2 regions of the Brevundimonas sp. NPDC046655 genome follow, and region 2 is predicted to be linked to the other one. Evidence: predicted binding sites of a transcription regulator. Region 2 holds the regulator's gene; the other holds the start of a gene.
The links. The regulator LexA, encoded in region 2, represses DNA repair genes until DNA is damaged. The targets are predictions, from matches to a motif close to ATGTTCNCNANNTGTTCT.

Region 1 (8,131 bases), 380 kb from region 2:
GCAGCTGATCAACCTGACCCAGGCCCTGACCGAGCGCCTCGCCGTCGAGCGCGACGCCTTCCGCGCCCATCGCGCCCAGGACGTGGCCGCTGGCATGGCCGAGACCCAGGAACTGGCCAACCTCTATCGCCGCGAGTCGGCCCAGGCCAAGGCCGCCCCCGCCTTCCTGACCGTCATCCCGGCTGAGCTTCGCGACGCCCTGATCGTCGCCACCCAGGACTTTGAGGCCGTTCTGGCGGAGCACGCCTCGACCGTCGACGCCGCCCGTCAGGTTTCCGAAGGTCTGGTCCGTACCATCGCGGCCGAGGTCGCCGGCGCTCGCGCCCAGGGCGCCGGCTACGGCGCTTCGGGTCGCGCCACTGAGGGCGACGGCCGCGCCGTGGCCCTCAACCGCAAGGCCTGATTCAACCAAAGAAACCGGTGTCGATCCGCGTTTTCTTAACGGGCTGAACCGCAAGGTCGGTTCATGAACCTGAAATCCCGCCTGCTTGGTCTCGCTTTCGCCGCCGCCGACGCCCTCGTCGAGGTGAACGACAAGGGCGTGGTCAGCTTCGCCCTCGGGGCCGGGCCGACGGCGGGACAATCGACGGCCGCCTGGATCGGTCGCCCCTTCGCCGATCTGTTGTCGTTCTCCAGCCGTGAGGCGGTTCAGGAGACTCTCGGCGGCATGACAGGCGGGGCGCGCAGCCAGCCGCTGGAAATTCTTGCCGACTGCGGCGACGGGCGTGTGCGTCGCGCGCTGTTCCGCGCCTTCATCCTGCCCGATCTGGCGCCTGCGGTATCCTGCGCCTTGACCTGGCAGGGCGAGCCATTCGTGCTCGAAGACCTCGAAGCTCGCCCCCTGACGGATGCCGAAGGCTTCATGGCGCTCGCCCGCGAGGGACTGAACGGCAAGTCCGGCGCAGCATTGCAGCGTCTGGCCATGGCCTTCATCGAGGTTCAGGGACTCAGCGCCGACAATGACGCCGCCCACGAACGCGTCGCCGCTCGCATCGGCGCCCGGCTGCAAGCGGCCTCGCACGACGGCGTCAGCGCCGGCCGGCTCACGCCCAACCGGTACGCCCTGATCAAGGAGGTCGATGACGGCCGCGATCTGGAGGCCGAGGTCCGCGAGGCCGGCCTCGCCGAGGGTCTGACCCTGAGCTCGCGCGCCAGCGAAACCCCCGTCGGCTCCGACGCCCTGTGCGCCCTGCGCGCCATGCGTTTCGCCATCGAGGGCTGCCTCAAGGACAACGCCGCCCAGCCCGAGCTCAGCTTCGCCGACTCCCTGTCCCGCACCCTGAAGGACGCCGATCGCTTCCGCAGCATCGTCCGCGACCGGGAATTCGCCCTCTTCTATCAGCCCATCGTCGACCTGAAGACGCGGGCCGTGCATCACTTCGAAGCCTTGGCCCGCTTCGGCCAGGCGGGCGGCCCTGCCCCTGCCATCCGCATGGCCGAGGAACTGGCCCTGATCGAAAGCTTCGACCTGGCCGTCGCCGAAAAGATCGTCCACCGCCTGCGCCAGCCGGGCTCGGGCCTGCTGAAGATCGCCATCAATGTCTCGGGCGCCTCGCTGGCCAACGACGCCTATGTCGCGGCCGTGCTGAAGATGACGGCCTCCGAACCCGACAATCGCAAGCGCCTGATCGTCGAGGTGACGGAAACCGCCGCCCTGGCCGACATCGCTGCCGCCAACCGCCGCCTCGGCGCCCTGCGCGACGCCGGGGTCAAGGTCTGCATCGACGACTTCGGCGCCGGTTCGGCCGCCTTCGACTATCTGCGCGGCCTGTCGGTCGATGCGGTCAAGATCGACGGCGCCTTCGTGCGCGACATCGACGGCGACGCCCGCACCCGCACCCTCATCGGCCATCTGGTCGAACTGTGCGGCTCGCTGGGCATGACGACCATCGCCGAAATGATCGAGACCGAGGACGTCGCCCAGGCGCTTCAGGACCTCGGGGTCAACTATGGCCAGGGCTGGCTTTTCGGCCGCGCCGAGGCCGAGCCCGTCACGACCGGCCCCGTCTCTCCCCGCGTCCGCCGTCAGGGCGTGATCGAAGCCTGGGGCTGACCCGGAGATCACAAGTCGCAGCCGCAATCCCTGAAATTTTCAGGGCTTGAGAGCTCTTGAAGCGATCTTGCTCGCTCGGCCGGCGAACCGGACCAGAATGCGGGACGGTCTTTGAAAACTCAGCCCGTCGCCCGCTCCAGCCGCACCTCCCGATCGACGCCCACATTGTCCATAAAGTCTCGATCATGAGTGACGATCACCAGCGCCCCGTCATAAGCTGTCAGCGCCGCCTCGATCGCCGCGATCGAATCCAGGTCCAGATGGTTGGTCGGCTCGTCCAGAATCAACAACTGCGGCGGCGTCGCCCCCGTCATCACGCAGGCCAGCGCCGCCCTCAGCCGCTCGCCGCCTGACAACGTCCCCACCGTCCGGTGCGCCGCCGTGTTGCGAAACAGGAAGCGCGCCAGGGCCGCATGGGCGTCGTTCGGCGTCCCCTCGGGGTTCAGCCGCCGCCAGGCCTCGATCAGGGTCTCCTCCGGCTTCAGGATCGCCGCCGTCTGATCCAGTAGCGCCGCCGTCACAGGCCGTTCGATCCGCCCCGCCGTCGGCTCCAGTTCGCCCGCGATCAGCTTCAGCAGCGTCGTCTTGCCTGCCCCGTTCGGCCCGGTGATCGCCACCCGCTCCGGCCCGATCAGCCGCAACGATACCGGCCCGACAATCCGCCGCCCCTCGGTACTGCGCCACTCCGCCCCGTCCAGCGCCAGGACGGTCTTCCCCGCCGCCAGCCCCGTTGAAGGCATGGGCACGGACAGCAGCCGCGCCCGCTCAACCCGCTCGCGGGCCTCCGTCAAGCGCGCCTCGACCTCCGCGCGCCGACGCTCCGCCAACCGCCCTTCCCGCGCCCCGGATTCCTCGGCCCGCTGTGCTCTGGCGTCGAGCAGAATCTTGGGATCGGACGTCCCCGCCCGATGCGCCCGGCCGGCCTTATCGCGTTTGGCCTTCTTCTCCAGCGCCGTCTGCGCCTCGCGGGCCGCACGTCCGACCTCGCGTTCAGCGCTTTCCAGATCGCGCTCCGCCGCCGCCCGCTCAGCCTCACGCCGCTCGACATAGAGGTCCCAACCGCCGCCATAGACGCGCGCGCCCAGGCTCGACAGCTCGACGATCCGATCCATCCGCCGCAGCAGACCCCGGTCGTGACTGACCGTCAGCACCCCGCCCGGCCAACGTCCCACGACCTCGGCCACCAGAGCCCGCGCCTCGGCGTCCAGATGGTTGGTCGGCTCATCCAGCACGATCAGATCCGGCGCCGCCAGCATCAGCCCGGCCAACCGCAGTCGAGTCTGCTCGCCGCCGCTCAGGCTGCGCGTGGCCCGATCCAGCGCTAGGCCGGTCAACCCCACCTGGGCCAGCGCCTCGTCCAGCCGAGCCTCCAGCGTCCAGTCGGCCTCAGCCATGTCCTCGACCGAACCCTCGCCCGCCAGCACCCGCGCCAGCAGGGCCAGAGATTCCGCCGCGCCCAGGGTATCGGCCACGGTCTCGCCGGACGCTGGCTCATAGGCCTGCGCCAGCCAGCCCACCGTCCCGGCGCGCGTTACCGTTCCCTCAGCGGGTTCGGCCAGACCGGCGACAAGGCGCAGCAGCGTGGTCTTGCCCACGCCGTTGCGGCCCACGACGGCCGTGCGCTCGCGCCCGAAGGCGAGGCTCAGATTATCGAATAGGGTGTGACCGTCAGGCGTGCGGGCCGCGACGCTGTTGAGCGTCACGAGTGCGGATGCGGACGGGCTTGGGCTTGGGTTGAGCGAGGACATAGGCGAGCACGAAGAGCGGAGCGGAAAGGGCGAAACCGATTTCCAGAGCGCTGATCATGATCGTCGTGCCTCCTCGTCAAATACGTTGGCTGAATAGAAGGATGGGTGCTGATCTTTCGCAGCGCAACCCCAATTCTCCTGCGACGCTTTTGCGATGCGGCGCCGAGCCCCTATCTTCAGCCCATGACCGCGCCTGACCGAACCGTCGCCTTCCGCATCGACAAGCCCCTGCCTGACCGTGCCGAGGCCGCGGCCCGCCGCGCCCAAGCCGTTCAGCGGATTCGAGACGAGACCGGCATCGACGAGGCCCTCATCGACGCCCTGGTCGAAGGCTTCTACGCCCGCGTCCGCGACGACGACTTCATCGGCCCGATCTTCGCCGAACGGATCGAGGACTGGGGCCCGCACCTGGAACAGATGAAGTTGTTCTGGTCCTCGGTCGCCCTGTCCACCGGCGTCTATCAGGGCCGCCCCATGCCGAAGCACCTGCCCCTGCCTATCGACGCCCGCCACTTCGACCGCTGGCTGCAGATCTTCGAGGCCGCCGCCCGCGACCTCTGTCCGCCGGTCGCCGCCGACCACTTCATCGTCCGCGCCCGCCGCATCGCCGAAAGCCTGGAACTCGGCGTCGCCAACGCCAACGGCGTCCTGGTCGGCCCCGGCGAACGCTACCGCCGCCCCGAACCCGCCTGGACGCCCGAGGGCTGACGACCGCACACTCGACTGAACTCAAGTTCAAAAGGCTCCAGTCCGATTATCTTGCGGTTTCGCTCCAGTTGTTCGAGGGACAAGACGGCGCCGTCCGGAGCTGGGGGCTCGGTGGCGCACTGATAGAGCCGGCCATACAGCTGCGGCTCGCCACGATTCAGCGCGGCTCGATCCGCCAGTCGCGAGAATGCTTGGCGGTTGACATCCGTGTCCAGGCCCAGGCTGCGAAACGCGGCGGCTCCCTTGGCCTGAAGCCCCGGATCGTGGTCCTGATGCATCAGCAGAACAAACGCTGCTCGACGCGCGACAGGCGTCAGTTCGGCCCAGCGATCAAGTATCCTACCCAGGCGAGGGCTTCGCGCGAAATCCTCCGCGCACATCGCCTCCAGCCTAAGCGTCGTCGCTTCGTCCGCCAGCGCCTCGAAGCCTTCCGGCGCCGCATCGCCAAGAGCCCGACGGGCTTGCTGATCGCGCGCCGCCGCCCATACTAGCCAGTCTTCATCGCCCTGCGGTTCCGGATCCGCACCCGAGGGCGACACAGCCCTCTGAAGCCGCTCTACCTGCGCCTCGGCTTGCTCGAAATCCGTTTCATCGCCGGATCGCATGAGGCGCTTCAAGGCCCGCCGCTCCTGATCGGCCTTTGGATCGGTCAGATCACACCCCATCAGAACGGTCCGGTCGCCGCTATGCCCTCTACGGTCCAGCGCCGCGTCGAGCCAGAGAGCAGCCTCGGCGTCCAACCTTTCCAGCCGCCGCGCCGCGCCGCCAACCTTGAGTTCTTCATACGTGGCCTCTGACGAACCCAACCCAGGATCGCCCCCGGCAAGACCAGCCAGCATCAGAATAACGTAAAACATGGAGCCTCCGGCACCTAGCCTAGCCGCAGGTCGACATCCCGTGACAGCTCAGACTTCTTCATGATGGTGTTCGCATATTGTTCTTGCTGAAAAGCACGAATTGATCCCCATATAGCGTCGTCGCCCTGGACCGTTCCGGGGTCTTCCGCGTTCCCGGATTCCATGACCGAAAAGCACAACTTCATCCGCGTTCGCGGCGCCCGCGAGCACAACCTCAAGGGCGTGGACGTCGATATCCCGCGTGAGAAGCTGGTCGTGATGACCGGGCTGTCGGGGTCGGGCAAGTCATCCCTGGCCTTCGACACCATCTACGCCGAGGGCCAGCGCCGCTACGTCGAGAGCCTGTCGGCCTATGCGCGTCAGTTCCTGGAACTGATGGGCAAGCCGGACGTCGACCTGATCGAGGGCCTGTCGCCGGCCATCTCCATCGAACAGAAGACGACCTCCAAGAACCCGCGCTCGACGGTGGGCACGGTCACCGAGATCCACGACTACATGCGCCTGCTGTGGGCGCGCGTCGGCGTCCCCTATTCGCCCGCCACCGGCCTGCCGATCGAGAGCCAGACCGTCAGCCAGATGGTCGACAAGCTGACCGCCCTGCCCGACGGCGAGCGCCTCCTGCTGCTGGCCCCCGTCGTTCGCGGCCGCAAGGGCGAGTACAAGAAGGAAATGGCCGAGTGGCAGCGTCAGGGCTTCCAGCGGCTCAAGATTGACGGCGAATTCTACGCCATCGAGGACGCCCCCGCGCTCGACAAGAAGTTCAAGCACGACATCGATATTGTCGTCGATCGCATTGTAACCAAAGCAGGTCTCGAGCCGCGCTACGCCGACAGCATCCAGACCGCATTGAACCTGGCCGACGGCATCGCCACGGCCGAATGGGCCAACGCCGCAGAGGGCGAAGAACCGCGCCGCATCGTCTTTTCCGAGAAGTTCGCCTGCCCTGTCTCGGGCTTCACCATCAGCGAGATCGAGCCGCGGCTGTTCTCGTTCAACAATCCCTTCGGCGCCTGCCCGACCTGCGACGGTCTCGGGGTCAAGCTGGCCTTTGACGCCGATCTTGTGATCCCGGACCGCGACAAGACCCTGCACAAGGGCGCCGTGGCTCCCTGGGCGCGCGGCCCCTCGCCGCTCTACACCCAAACCCTGCAGTCGCTGGCCCAGCACTACGGCTTCTCGATGGACAAGGCCTGGCGCGACCTGCCGGAACAGGCCCAGAAGGTCATCCTGCACGGTTCGAGCGGCGAGAAGATCAAGTTCGTCTATGACGACAACGCCCGCAAATACGAGGTCGCCAAGGCCTTCGAAGGCGTCCTGCCCAATCTGGAGCGCCGCTGGCGCGAAACGGACAGCGCCTGGGTCCGCGAGGAACTGGGCCGCTATCAGTCGGAGACGCCGTGCGAGGTCTGCGGCGGCAAGCGCCTGAAGCCTGAGGCCCTGGCGGTCAAGGTGGGCGGCGCCGACATCGCCGAGATCAGCTGGCTGTCGATCTCCAAGGCCTATCTGTGGTTCACCACCCTGGACGATCACCTGACGGACAAGCAGCGCGAGATCGGCCGCCGCATCCTCAAGGAGATCACCGACCGGCTGCGCTTCCTGAATAACGTCGGCCTGGATTACCTCAGCCTGTCGCGCAGTTCCGGCACCCTGTCGGGCGGCGAGAGCCAGCGCATCCGCCTGGCCTCGCAGATCGGCTCGGGCCTGACCGGCGTCCTCTATGTGCTGGACGAACCCTCCATCGGCCTGCACCAGCGCGACAACACCCGTCTGCTGGAAAGCCTGATGGGCCTGCGCGACCTCGGCAACTCGGTTCTGGTGGTCGAGCATGACGAGGAGGCGATCCTGACCGCCGATTACGTCATCGACATGGGCCCGGCCGCCGGCGTCCACGGCGGCGAGATCTGCGCCCAGGGCACGCCCGCCGAGGTCATGGCCAATCCCAAGTCGCTGACCGGCCAGTACCTGACCGGCGCGCGCGAGATCGAACTGCCGCCCGAGGGCCGCCGCCCGGTCGACCGCAAGCGGATGCTGAAGATCAGCGGCGCCACCGGCAACAATCTGAAGAACGTCACCGGCGATATCCCCGTCGGCCTGTTCACCTGCGTCACCGGCGTGTCCGGCGGCGGCAAGTCCACCTTCACCATCGAGACCCTGTACAAGGCCGCCGCCCGCCGCCTGCACAACGCCTCGGACGCCCCGGCCAACTTCGACAGGATCGAGGGGCTGGAGCAGTTCGACAAGGTCATCGACATCGACCAGTCGCCCATCGGCCGCACCCCGCGCTCGAACCCGGCCACCTATACCGGCGCCTTCAATCCGATCCGCGACTGGTATGCGGGCCTGCCCGAGTCCAAGGCGCGCGGCTACGGCCCCGGCCGCTTCAGCTTCAACGTCAAGGGCGGCCGCTGCGAGGCCTGTCAGGGCGACGGCGTCATCAAGATCGAGATGCACTTCCTGCCCGACGTCTACGTCACCTGCGACGTCTGCAAGGGCAAGCGCTACAACCGCGAAACCCTTGAAATTGTCTTCAAGGGCAAGAGCATATCCGACGTTCTGGACATGACGGTTGAAGAGGCCGCGCGCTTCTTCAACGCCGTGCCTTCGATCCGCGACAAGATGCTGACGCTGGAGCGCGTGGGTCTGGGTTACGTCAAGGTCGGTCAGCCCGCCACCACCCTGTCGGGCGGCGAGGCCCAACGGGTCAAGCTGTCCAAGGAATTGGCCCGCCGCGCCACCGGCAAGACCCTCTACATCCTCGACGAGCC
Region 2 (8,131 bases):
TGAGCGCTCGAACCAAGCCACCCATCGTCACTCCCCGATCACTAGGGCTAAAGTCCGCTTCCCATCCTTGACGGCCTTTCACGATGTCTGCTGGCTGCGCCTTGGCACTTAGCGCGTCATCCAGGGCTTGTTAGACCCGGATTTCACGGTGATTGACTTGTCGCGCTGCAGGCCGCCCTTCTGCGGCGGGCCGGAGCGGGCTTTCAGCGCGGCCTGTTTCAGGCGCAGGGCGCGTTGGGCCGGAGTTTCGGCGGCGGGGACGTCGTCTTTATGGTCGCTCATGTCGATTACCTAGCATGGCGGAGCCGCTACGGCGGCGTGGGGTGAACAAAAAACGCCGGAGCTTTCGCCCCGGCGTTTTTCATTTTTGTTTGGCCGTGGTCAGAAGGCGCAGCCTTCTCGACCCGACACGGCCTTAGCCGCGCTGTTCGATCGACACGTAGTCGCGTTGCGTCGGGCCGGTGTAGAGCTGACGCGGGCGACCGATCTTCTGGGTCGGATCCGACATCATTTCCTGCCACTGCGCGATCCAGCCGACGGTGCGCGCCAAGGCGAACAGGACGGTGAACATGGTGGTCGGGAAGCCCATCGCCGACAGGGTGATGCCCGAATAGAAGTCGACGTTCGGGAACAGCTTGCGCGACGTGAAGTACTCGTCCGACAGGGCGACGCGTTCCAGTTCCTTGGCGACCTGGAACAGCGGATCGTTTTCACGGCCCGTGGCGGCCAGCACTTCATAGGCTGACTGCTGCATGACCTTGGCGCGCGGATCATAGTTCTTGTACACGCGGTGACCGAAGCCCATCAGCTTGTACTTACGGTCCTTAACGCCCTGAATGAACTCGGGAATACGGTCCGGCGTGCCGATTTCCTTGAGCATGTTCAGCGCTTCTTCGTTAGCGCCGCCGTGCGACGGGCCCCACAGGCAGGCGATGCCGGCGGCGATACAGGCGAACGGGTTGGCGCCCGAAGAACCGGCCAGACGGACGGTCGAGGTCGAGGCGTTTTGCTCGTGGTCGGCGTGCAGGGTGAAGATGCGATCCATGGCGCGGACCAGGGCCGGATCGACCACATAATCCTCGGCCGGAACGGCGAAGCACATGCGCAGGAAGTTCTCGGCGTACGACAGGTCGTTGCGCGGCGAGATGAAGGGCTGGCCGATGTGGTATTTGTAGGCGCGGGCGGCGATGGTCGGCATCTTGGCGATCAGGCGGATGGCCGAGATGTCGCGCTGCACCGGATCATGGATGTCCAGGCTGTCGTGATAGAAGGCCGACAGGGCGCCGACGGTGCCGACCATGATCGACATGGGGTGGGCGTCGCGGCGGAAGCCTTCGAAGAAGCGGTCGAATTGGGCGTGCAGCATGGTGTGCCGCGTGACGCTCTGCTCGAACTTCTCGTACTGGGCGGCGGTCGGCAGTTCGCCGTGCAGCAGCAGGTGGCAAACTTCAATGAAGTTCGATTTTTCGGCCAGCTGGTCGATGGGATAGCCGCGGTGCAGCAGCACGCCGGCGTCGCCGTCGATGTAGGTCAGAGCCGATTCGCACGAGGCCGTGGAGGTGAAGCCCGGGTCGAAGGTGAAGGCGCCGGTCGCGCCGTACAGCTTGCGGATGTCGATGACGTCCGGTCCGGTCGAGCCCGCGAGGACGGGAAGTTCGACGTTCTTGTCGCCGTAGGTGAAGGTCGCCGTGCCGGCGGGTTTCGCTTGTTCAGTCATCTAGGCCCCTTTTGTTTTCCTTCGACCGGGCGCGGGGAGGCGTCGGCCTGCGTGGTTATGGGTGTTCACTTAGTCTGTTGCAGCGCATCATCCAAGCGCCCCAGACCTTCGTCGCGTCCCAGGGCTGCAAGAATCCGCGCAATGTCGGGCGACACCGAGCCGCCAGTCAAAGCGCCGCGCATGGAAGGGCCGATTTTTCCGAAGCCTACGCCCTCTTCCTTAGCAAAGGCCTTAAGTTCAGCTTCGAGGGCGAAAACGTCCCAGCTCTGGAAAAGACGGAGCCGTTCACGGAGTCGTGAAATTCTCTCGCCGCCTTCGCCGCTTAACAAACCAAGGGTTTTCTCATCGAGGGCGAGCGGACGCTGCTTCAGGACGAACTCGGTCTGGGCGACCAGTTCCACGACGGTCTTGGCGCGGTCCTTGACGAAGGGCATGGCGCGCAGCAGGCGGGCCTCGTCGTCGGGCTGCAGGGCGCGGCCCTGGGCCAGGTGGGCGTCCAGGGTCAGCTTGGCCAGACGATCGTCCTCGGCCAAGCGGATCCAGTGGGCGTTGACATGGGCCAGCTTGTCGAAGTCGAGGCGAGCTGGGGCCTTGCCGATGCCCGGAAGGTCGAACCATTCGATCGCCTGTTCGTCGCTGAACAGTTCGTGGTCGCCGTGGGCCCAGCCCAGACGCGCCAGATAGTTGCGCATGGCTTCGGGCAGATAGCCCATCTCGGCGTATTCATGAACCGCTTGGGCGCCGTGGCGCTTGGACAGCTTGGCGCCGTCGGGACCGTGGATCAGCGGGATGTGGGCGAAGGTCGGACGCGTCCAGCCAAGCGCGTCATAGATCAGGCTCTGGCGGGCGGCGTTGTTCAGGTGGTCGTCGCCGCGAATGACGTGGGTCACGCCCATGTCGTGGTCGTCCACCACCACGGCCAGATTATAGGTCGGGGCGCCGTCCGAGCGGACGATGACCAGATCGTCCAGCGACGAGGATTCCCAGCGCACGCTGCCTTGCACCGCGTCATCAACCACGACGGCCTGGTCCAGCGGGCGGCGGAAGCGGATGGTGGAGGGCTTGGCCAGATCATCGACGGTCGGCTCGCGGTCGCGCCAGGGCGAGACGAAGTCGCGGCCCTCGGCCTTGGCGGCGTCGCGCAGGGCGTTGGTTTCGTCGGCGGTCAGGAAGTCGCGATAGGCATGGCCCGAGGCCAGCAACTGCTCGGCGACCTCGCGGTGGCGGTCGGCGCGGGCGAATTGGAAGACCGGCTCTTCGTCGCCGAACAGCTCCAGCCAGGACAGGCCGTCGAAGATGGCCTTCACGGCGTCGTCGGTCGAACGCTCGCGGTCCGTGTCCTCGACGCGGATCAGGAATTTCCCGCCCCGGCTCCTGGCGTACAGCCAGTTGAATAACGCGGTTCTCGCCCCGCCGATATGCAGGTAGCCTGTGGGCGAGGGGGCGAAGCGGGTGACGACAGTCGAGGAAGGGGAGGTCATTCAGGAAGGGTCCGTTGCGGAGGCCCTTATACGCCCGCGCGCGCCAAAGCGAAGCCTTGCCTTAAGGGTTCTTGACGGGGGGCGCGCCGAGGTCGCGGCGCAGACGGATCGGTGGCGATTGTGGGCGCCGGTCTTCTTTGGCGGCGGCTGCGCGATCTATTTCGCCTTGAGGGCCGAACCGGCGGGATGGCCGCTGATGCTGGCGGCGGTGCTGACAGGCGGGGCCTGGCTGGCAGGGCGGCGGCTTGGGCTGGCGCGGCGCCGGACCCTCGCCCTGCTGATGCTGGCCTGCCTGTGCGGCGGGGCGGCGACAGCCAAACTCAGGACCGAGGCGGTCAACGGGCCGATCGCGCCGGCCCTGGCCGAGTCGACCGTGGTCGAGGCCTGGGTCATGGACATCGACAGTCCCGGCGAGCGCGGCGCGCGAATCGTCGTGGCGCCGGTGCGGATCAGGGGGCTGACCCCCGAGGCGACGCCGGTTCGGTTGCGGGCGACGGTGCGCGGCGAGCCGCCGGCGCCGGGGACGGCGGTGCGTCTCTATGGCATTCTGAACCCGCCGCCGGCGCCGGCCAGTCCGGGGGCCTATGACTTCGGCCGCAATGCTTTCTTCCAGGGCATGGGCGGGACGCTGTTCGCTCTGGGGCAGACACGACCGACGGTTCTGCCCGAGCCGCCCTGGCGGGTGCGACTGGCGATGAAAATCAATGCGGCGCGTTATGCGCTGGCGCAGAGGATCGTGGCGCGGCTGGGCGAGCGGACGGGCGGAATCGCCGCCGCCATGACCACGGGACATGAGACCTGGATCGGGCGCGAGGATCTGGACGCAATGCGCGATTCCGGGCTGGCGCATATCCTGTCGATCTCGGGCCTGCACATGGCCATCGTCGGCGGCTTTGTCTTCTTCGCCGTGCGGCTGGGCGTCGCGGCCTGGCCGTGGCTGGCGCTCAGGGTGTCGGGCAAGAAGGTCGCGGCGGTCGCGGGGCTGATCGCGGTCGGGACCTATCTGGTGGTGTCGGGCACGCCGCCGCCCGCCGAGCGGGCGGCGATCACGGCCTCCATAGCCTTTGTCGCCATCCTGCTGGATCGACAGGCGGTGACCATGCACGCCCTGGCGGTTGCGGCTTTCGCGGTTCTGTTGCTGCAACCCGAGGCCATCGTCACGCCAGGGTTCCAGATGTCGTTCGCGGCGACAGCGGCTCTGGTAGCGCTGTCCGAGGTCTGGCCGCGCCGGATCAAGGAGATTTCCGCGCCCTGGCCCTTCGTGGCGGCGCAGAGGCTGGGCAGTTGGCTGCTGGTGGCATGCACCGCCAGTCTGGTCGCGGGCATGGCGACCGGGCCGTTCGCCATGCAGCATTTCAACCGCACCGCCGTCTATGGCCTGGTCGCCAACATGGGCACGGCGCCGGTCGCGGACTTCATCCTGATGCCGGCGCTGGCGCTGGGCGCGGCGCTGGAGCCGCTGGGGCTGGGCGCGCCCTTCCTGTGGCTGGCGGGCAAGGGCGTCGATCTGATGCTGGCCATCGGCCACTGGACGGCGGGCCTGCCGGGGGCGGTGCAGACGGTGGCCAGCGCCCCGGCGGCGGCTCTGCCGGTGGCCTTCCTGGGCATCCTGTTCATCTGCCTGTGGCGCGGGCGGTTGCGCTGGCTGGGTCTGCCGCTGGCGGCGGCTGTGCTGATCTGGCCGCGTCCGGCGGCGCCGGATCTGTGGATCGGCGACGGCGGGACCAATGCGGCCTGGCGGCAGGCCGAGGCGGCGGTCGTGGTGCGGCCCGGCGTGCGGCAGTTCGCGGCCGATCTGTGGTCGCGGCGGCGCGGGTTGGCACTGACGCCGAGACCGGAGGAGGGCTGGGCCTGCAGGCGGTCCTTCTGCGCGCCGGAAGCGGCTGGGCCGGTCGCGCTGTGGTGGGGGAAGAAGGGGCCGACGGCGGAACAGTTGGACGCGATGTGCCGGTCGGCGTTGGTCGTCAGCAGCCGGGCCGATTTGACATGGTTGCCCGCTTCATGCGCGGACCGGCTGGTGCTGGACGGCGTTGACTACTCGCGCGGGGGCTCGGTGGAACTGTGGCGCGTGGGCGCGGGCTGGAAGGCGGTGTGGGCGGCTGACGTGCGCGGCCAGCGGCCGTGGACGCGTCAGGCCGATCCCGACTTCAGTGATAGCGGCGGATAAGGCCGACCAGCTTGCCTTGGACCGCGACCTGATCCGAGCCGTAGATCTTGGTCTCGTAGTTGCGGTTGGCGGGCTCCAGAGCGATGGAGGCGCCCTTCTTGCGCAGGCGCTTCAGCGTGGCCTGTTCACCCTCGACCAAGGCCACCACGATCTCGCCGGACGAGGCGTCGGCGGTGGATTTGATGATGACCATGTCGCCGTTGAGGATGCCGGCCTCGATCATCGAATCGCCCTCGATCTCGAGCAGATAGTGTTCGCCCGCGCCCAGCATGGTTTCCGGCACGGGATAGCGGGCGGTCTCATGCTCGATGGCGTCGATGGGCGTGCCGGCCGCGATCTTGCCCATCAAGGCCAGTTCGCGCGTGTCGTTGGCAGGCTCAGCGGCGCGGGGGCGACCGCCGCCTTCGATCACGCCGGGCTTGAAGCCCGCGTGGCCGCGCGGCGCGCCGGCCGTGGCCTGTTCCGGCAGCTTGGTCACTTCCAGCGCGCGGGCGCGGTGGGCCAGACGGCGGATGAAGCCGCGTTCTTCCAGCGCCGTGATCAGGCGGTGGATGCCCGACTTGGACGCCAGATCCAGCGCCTCCTTCATCTCGTCGAAGGAGGGCGAGACGCCCGTTTCCTGAATCCGTTCGTGAATGAACATCAGGAGTTCGTGCTGCTTCTTGGTGAGCATGGGCGCAAGGCTTCCAGAACAAGGCGTGAACCGTTGTCGATGTTCTGTAAGTGTTCTTGCTGAATGTCAACTCGGCCGCGTTGAGGGGGCGCTGCCGCTCAAAGCGGCTTCTTTGGATGTCAGCTAAGGGTGGAAAGCTGCAACACCGACTCATGAAGCTCCCTCATCAGCCTCATTGACGTGTCTGAGACGCCTGCGCCTCTGTCTCTCGCGCCGTCGTCGCTCACGAGCTTCGAACCGCTGGATCCAAAAATATCCTCTCCAGCCGAAGAGCAAGCACCAGGGCGCTCCCCAGATCACACTAATGGCGACCGTGGCTGCTGTAGCTCCGAAAAGCAGCATTGGCACCAACCCCACTGAGACTATGAGGACGAGCCAGTTTCCCACACGGTAAAACTCATGATCGAACTCTCGGTCTAGCCAGCGAACGATCGGGTGATGGTGGGGTGTAGTTTTGGGCACCTACAAACGGGACATTGAAAGTAGTCTATCGTCAAGTTCCGCAATGGGTCGATTACGGTCCTGGGCACCGGAGCCCAGAGCGGACATTGGCCTCCAGGCCGAAAAGCCGTCGCCGTCGATGTCAGCTAAAAATGGGAAGCGGATGTTCCACATTTATATCCGAAAGACAGGAGACCCCGTGATGCCCATGATCAATCCAGTTGGGCGTCATGTGCGAACGCACGCGCCTGTCGCGTTATCAGGCTGTTTGATCGCGGCTTGTACGGGAATGACGGGTCACAGCGCGCCCATTTCGTCAGCGCTAGTCGCTCCGACCAACGAGGAAGTCGTCGCATATGTTCAGACGCATTGGTCCAGCTACTCGGAGCGGACCGCACGCTTTCAGCAGCGTCCAAACGACAACGTGTCCCTCATTGGCGTTCGAGACGTCTCCTGTGGATCATATTACGGCATCCCCGAGTGCCGATTTACAGTGACGGTTAGCATCGATGGCGGATCACCTGTCGATCAGCGCCTGTCGAGCCAGTTTGATAGATACCCAGACGGAAAGCTGTTTGAGACAATCGTGCTTATCCATGAGCGCAGGCGGTAAGAGCTGCACCCCGCCAATGTCCGCGACGGGTCGGAAGCTGACATTTCCTGCTGAGCCGATATCCGACGTTAACTCAGCGACAGCAGGGCCTTGGTCGCCGCTTCCACATCATCCTGACGCATCAAGCTTTCGCCGACGAGGATGGCTTGGGCGTGGGCGTCGGTGACGCGCTGGACGTCGTCGGGGGTGAAGATGCCGCTTTCGGCCACCAGCAAGGCTTTGACGGGGCTGAGCATGGACAGGCGCTCGGTGGCGTCGAGGTCGACCTCGAAGGTGCGAAGGCTGCGGTTGTTGACGCCCACCAGATCGCCGCCCAGCTTGCAGGCGCGGGCCATCTCGGCCTCGTCGTGGGTCTCGATCAGGGCGTCCATGCCGAAGCGCTCGGCCTCGGCCAGAAGCTCGGCGGCCAGGGCGTTGTCGACCATGGCCAGGATGATGAGGATGCAGTCGGCGCCCAGGGCGCGGCTCTCGGCCACCTGCCAGGGATCGACCAGGAAGTCCTTGCGCAGGCAGGGCAGGGCGACCGCGTCGCGGGCGGCGGCCAGGAAGCCGTCGTCGCCCTGGAAGCTGGGGCCGTCGGTCAGGACGGACAGGCAGGTCGCGCCGCCGCGTTCATAGGCTTTTGCCAGCGCGGGCGGATCGAAGTCGGCGCGGATCAGGCCCTTGGAGGGGCTGGCCTTCTTGATCTCGGCGATCAGGGCCGGGCGGCCGGTGTCCTCGGCCTTGCGTTCCAGAGCGGCGCGGAAGCCGCGCGGGGCCGAGGCCTGGGCGGCGAGGGCCTCGATGGCGTCCTGAGAGGTCGCAAGCTTGCGGGCGGCTACGTCTTCGCGCTTGTAGGCGGCGATCTTCGCCAGAACGTCGGTCATGCGGCCTCGGGCTCGATAGGGGTGTTGGTGACGCGCACCAGGGTTTCCAGCGCGCGGTCCGCGCGGCCGTCGTCGATGACGGCGGCGGCCAGTTCGGCGCCTTCGCGCAGGTCGGCGGCGCGGTCGGCCACGACCAGGGCGGCGGCGGCGTTCAGCACGACGATGTCGCGATA

Region 1: a site for LexA is predicted at 5,433-5,450, ahead of uvrA (excinuclease ABC subunit UvrA). Genes of this name have one in related genera too.

What each region holds. Positions count from the first base shown of each region.
Region 1 is NZ_JBJDPV010000001.1:715,619-723,749, forward strand. Features, by position in the region: gene ACI2KI_RS03440 (flagellar basal-body protein FlbY) at 1-403, shown strand, start outside; gene ACI2KI_RS03445 (EAL domain-containing protein) at 467-2,053, shown strand; gene ACI2KI_RS03450 (ABC-F family ATP-binding cassette domain-containing protein) at 2,173-3,756, opposite strand; gene ACI2KI_RS03455 (hypothetical protein) at 3,722-3,859, opposite strand; gene ACI2KI_RS03460 (group III truncated hemoglobin) at 3,985-4,509, shown strand; gene ACI2KI_RS03465 (hypothetical protein) at 4,470-5,366, opposite strand; gene uvrA (excinuclease ABC subunit UvrA) at 5,529-8,131, shown strand, end outside.
Region 2 is NZ_JBJDPV010000001.1:336,464-344,594, forward strand. Features, by position in the region: gene ACI2KI_RS01650 (hypothetical protein) at 1-3, shown strand, start outside; gene ACI2KI_RS01655 (hypothetical protein) at 109-282, opposite strand; gene gltA (citrate synthase) at 416-1,717, opposite strand; gene gltX (glutamate--tRNA ligase) at 1,783-3,198, opposite strand; gene ACI2KI_RS01670 (ComEC/Rec2 family competence protein) at 3,317-5,365, shown strand; gene lexA (transcriptional repressor LexA) at 5,346-6,038, opposite strand; gene trpC (indole-3-glycerol phosphate synthase TrpC) at 7,161-7,958, opposite strand; gene trpD (anthranilate phosphoribosyltransferase) at 7,955-8,131, opposite strand, start outside.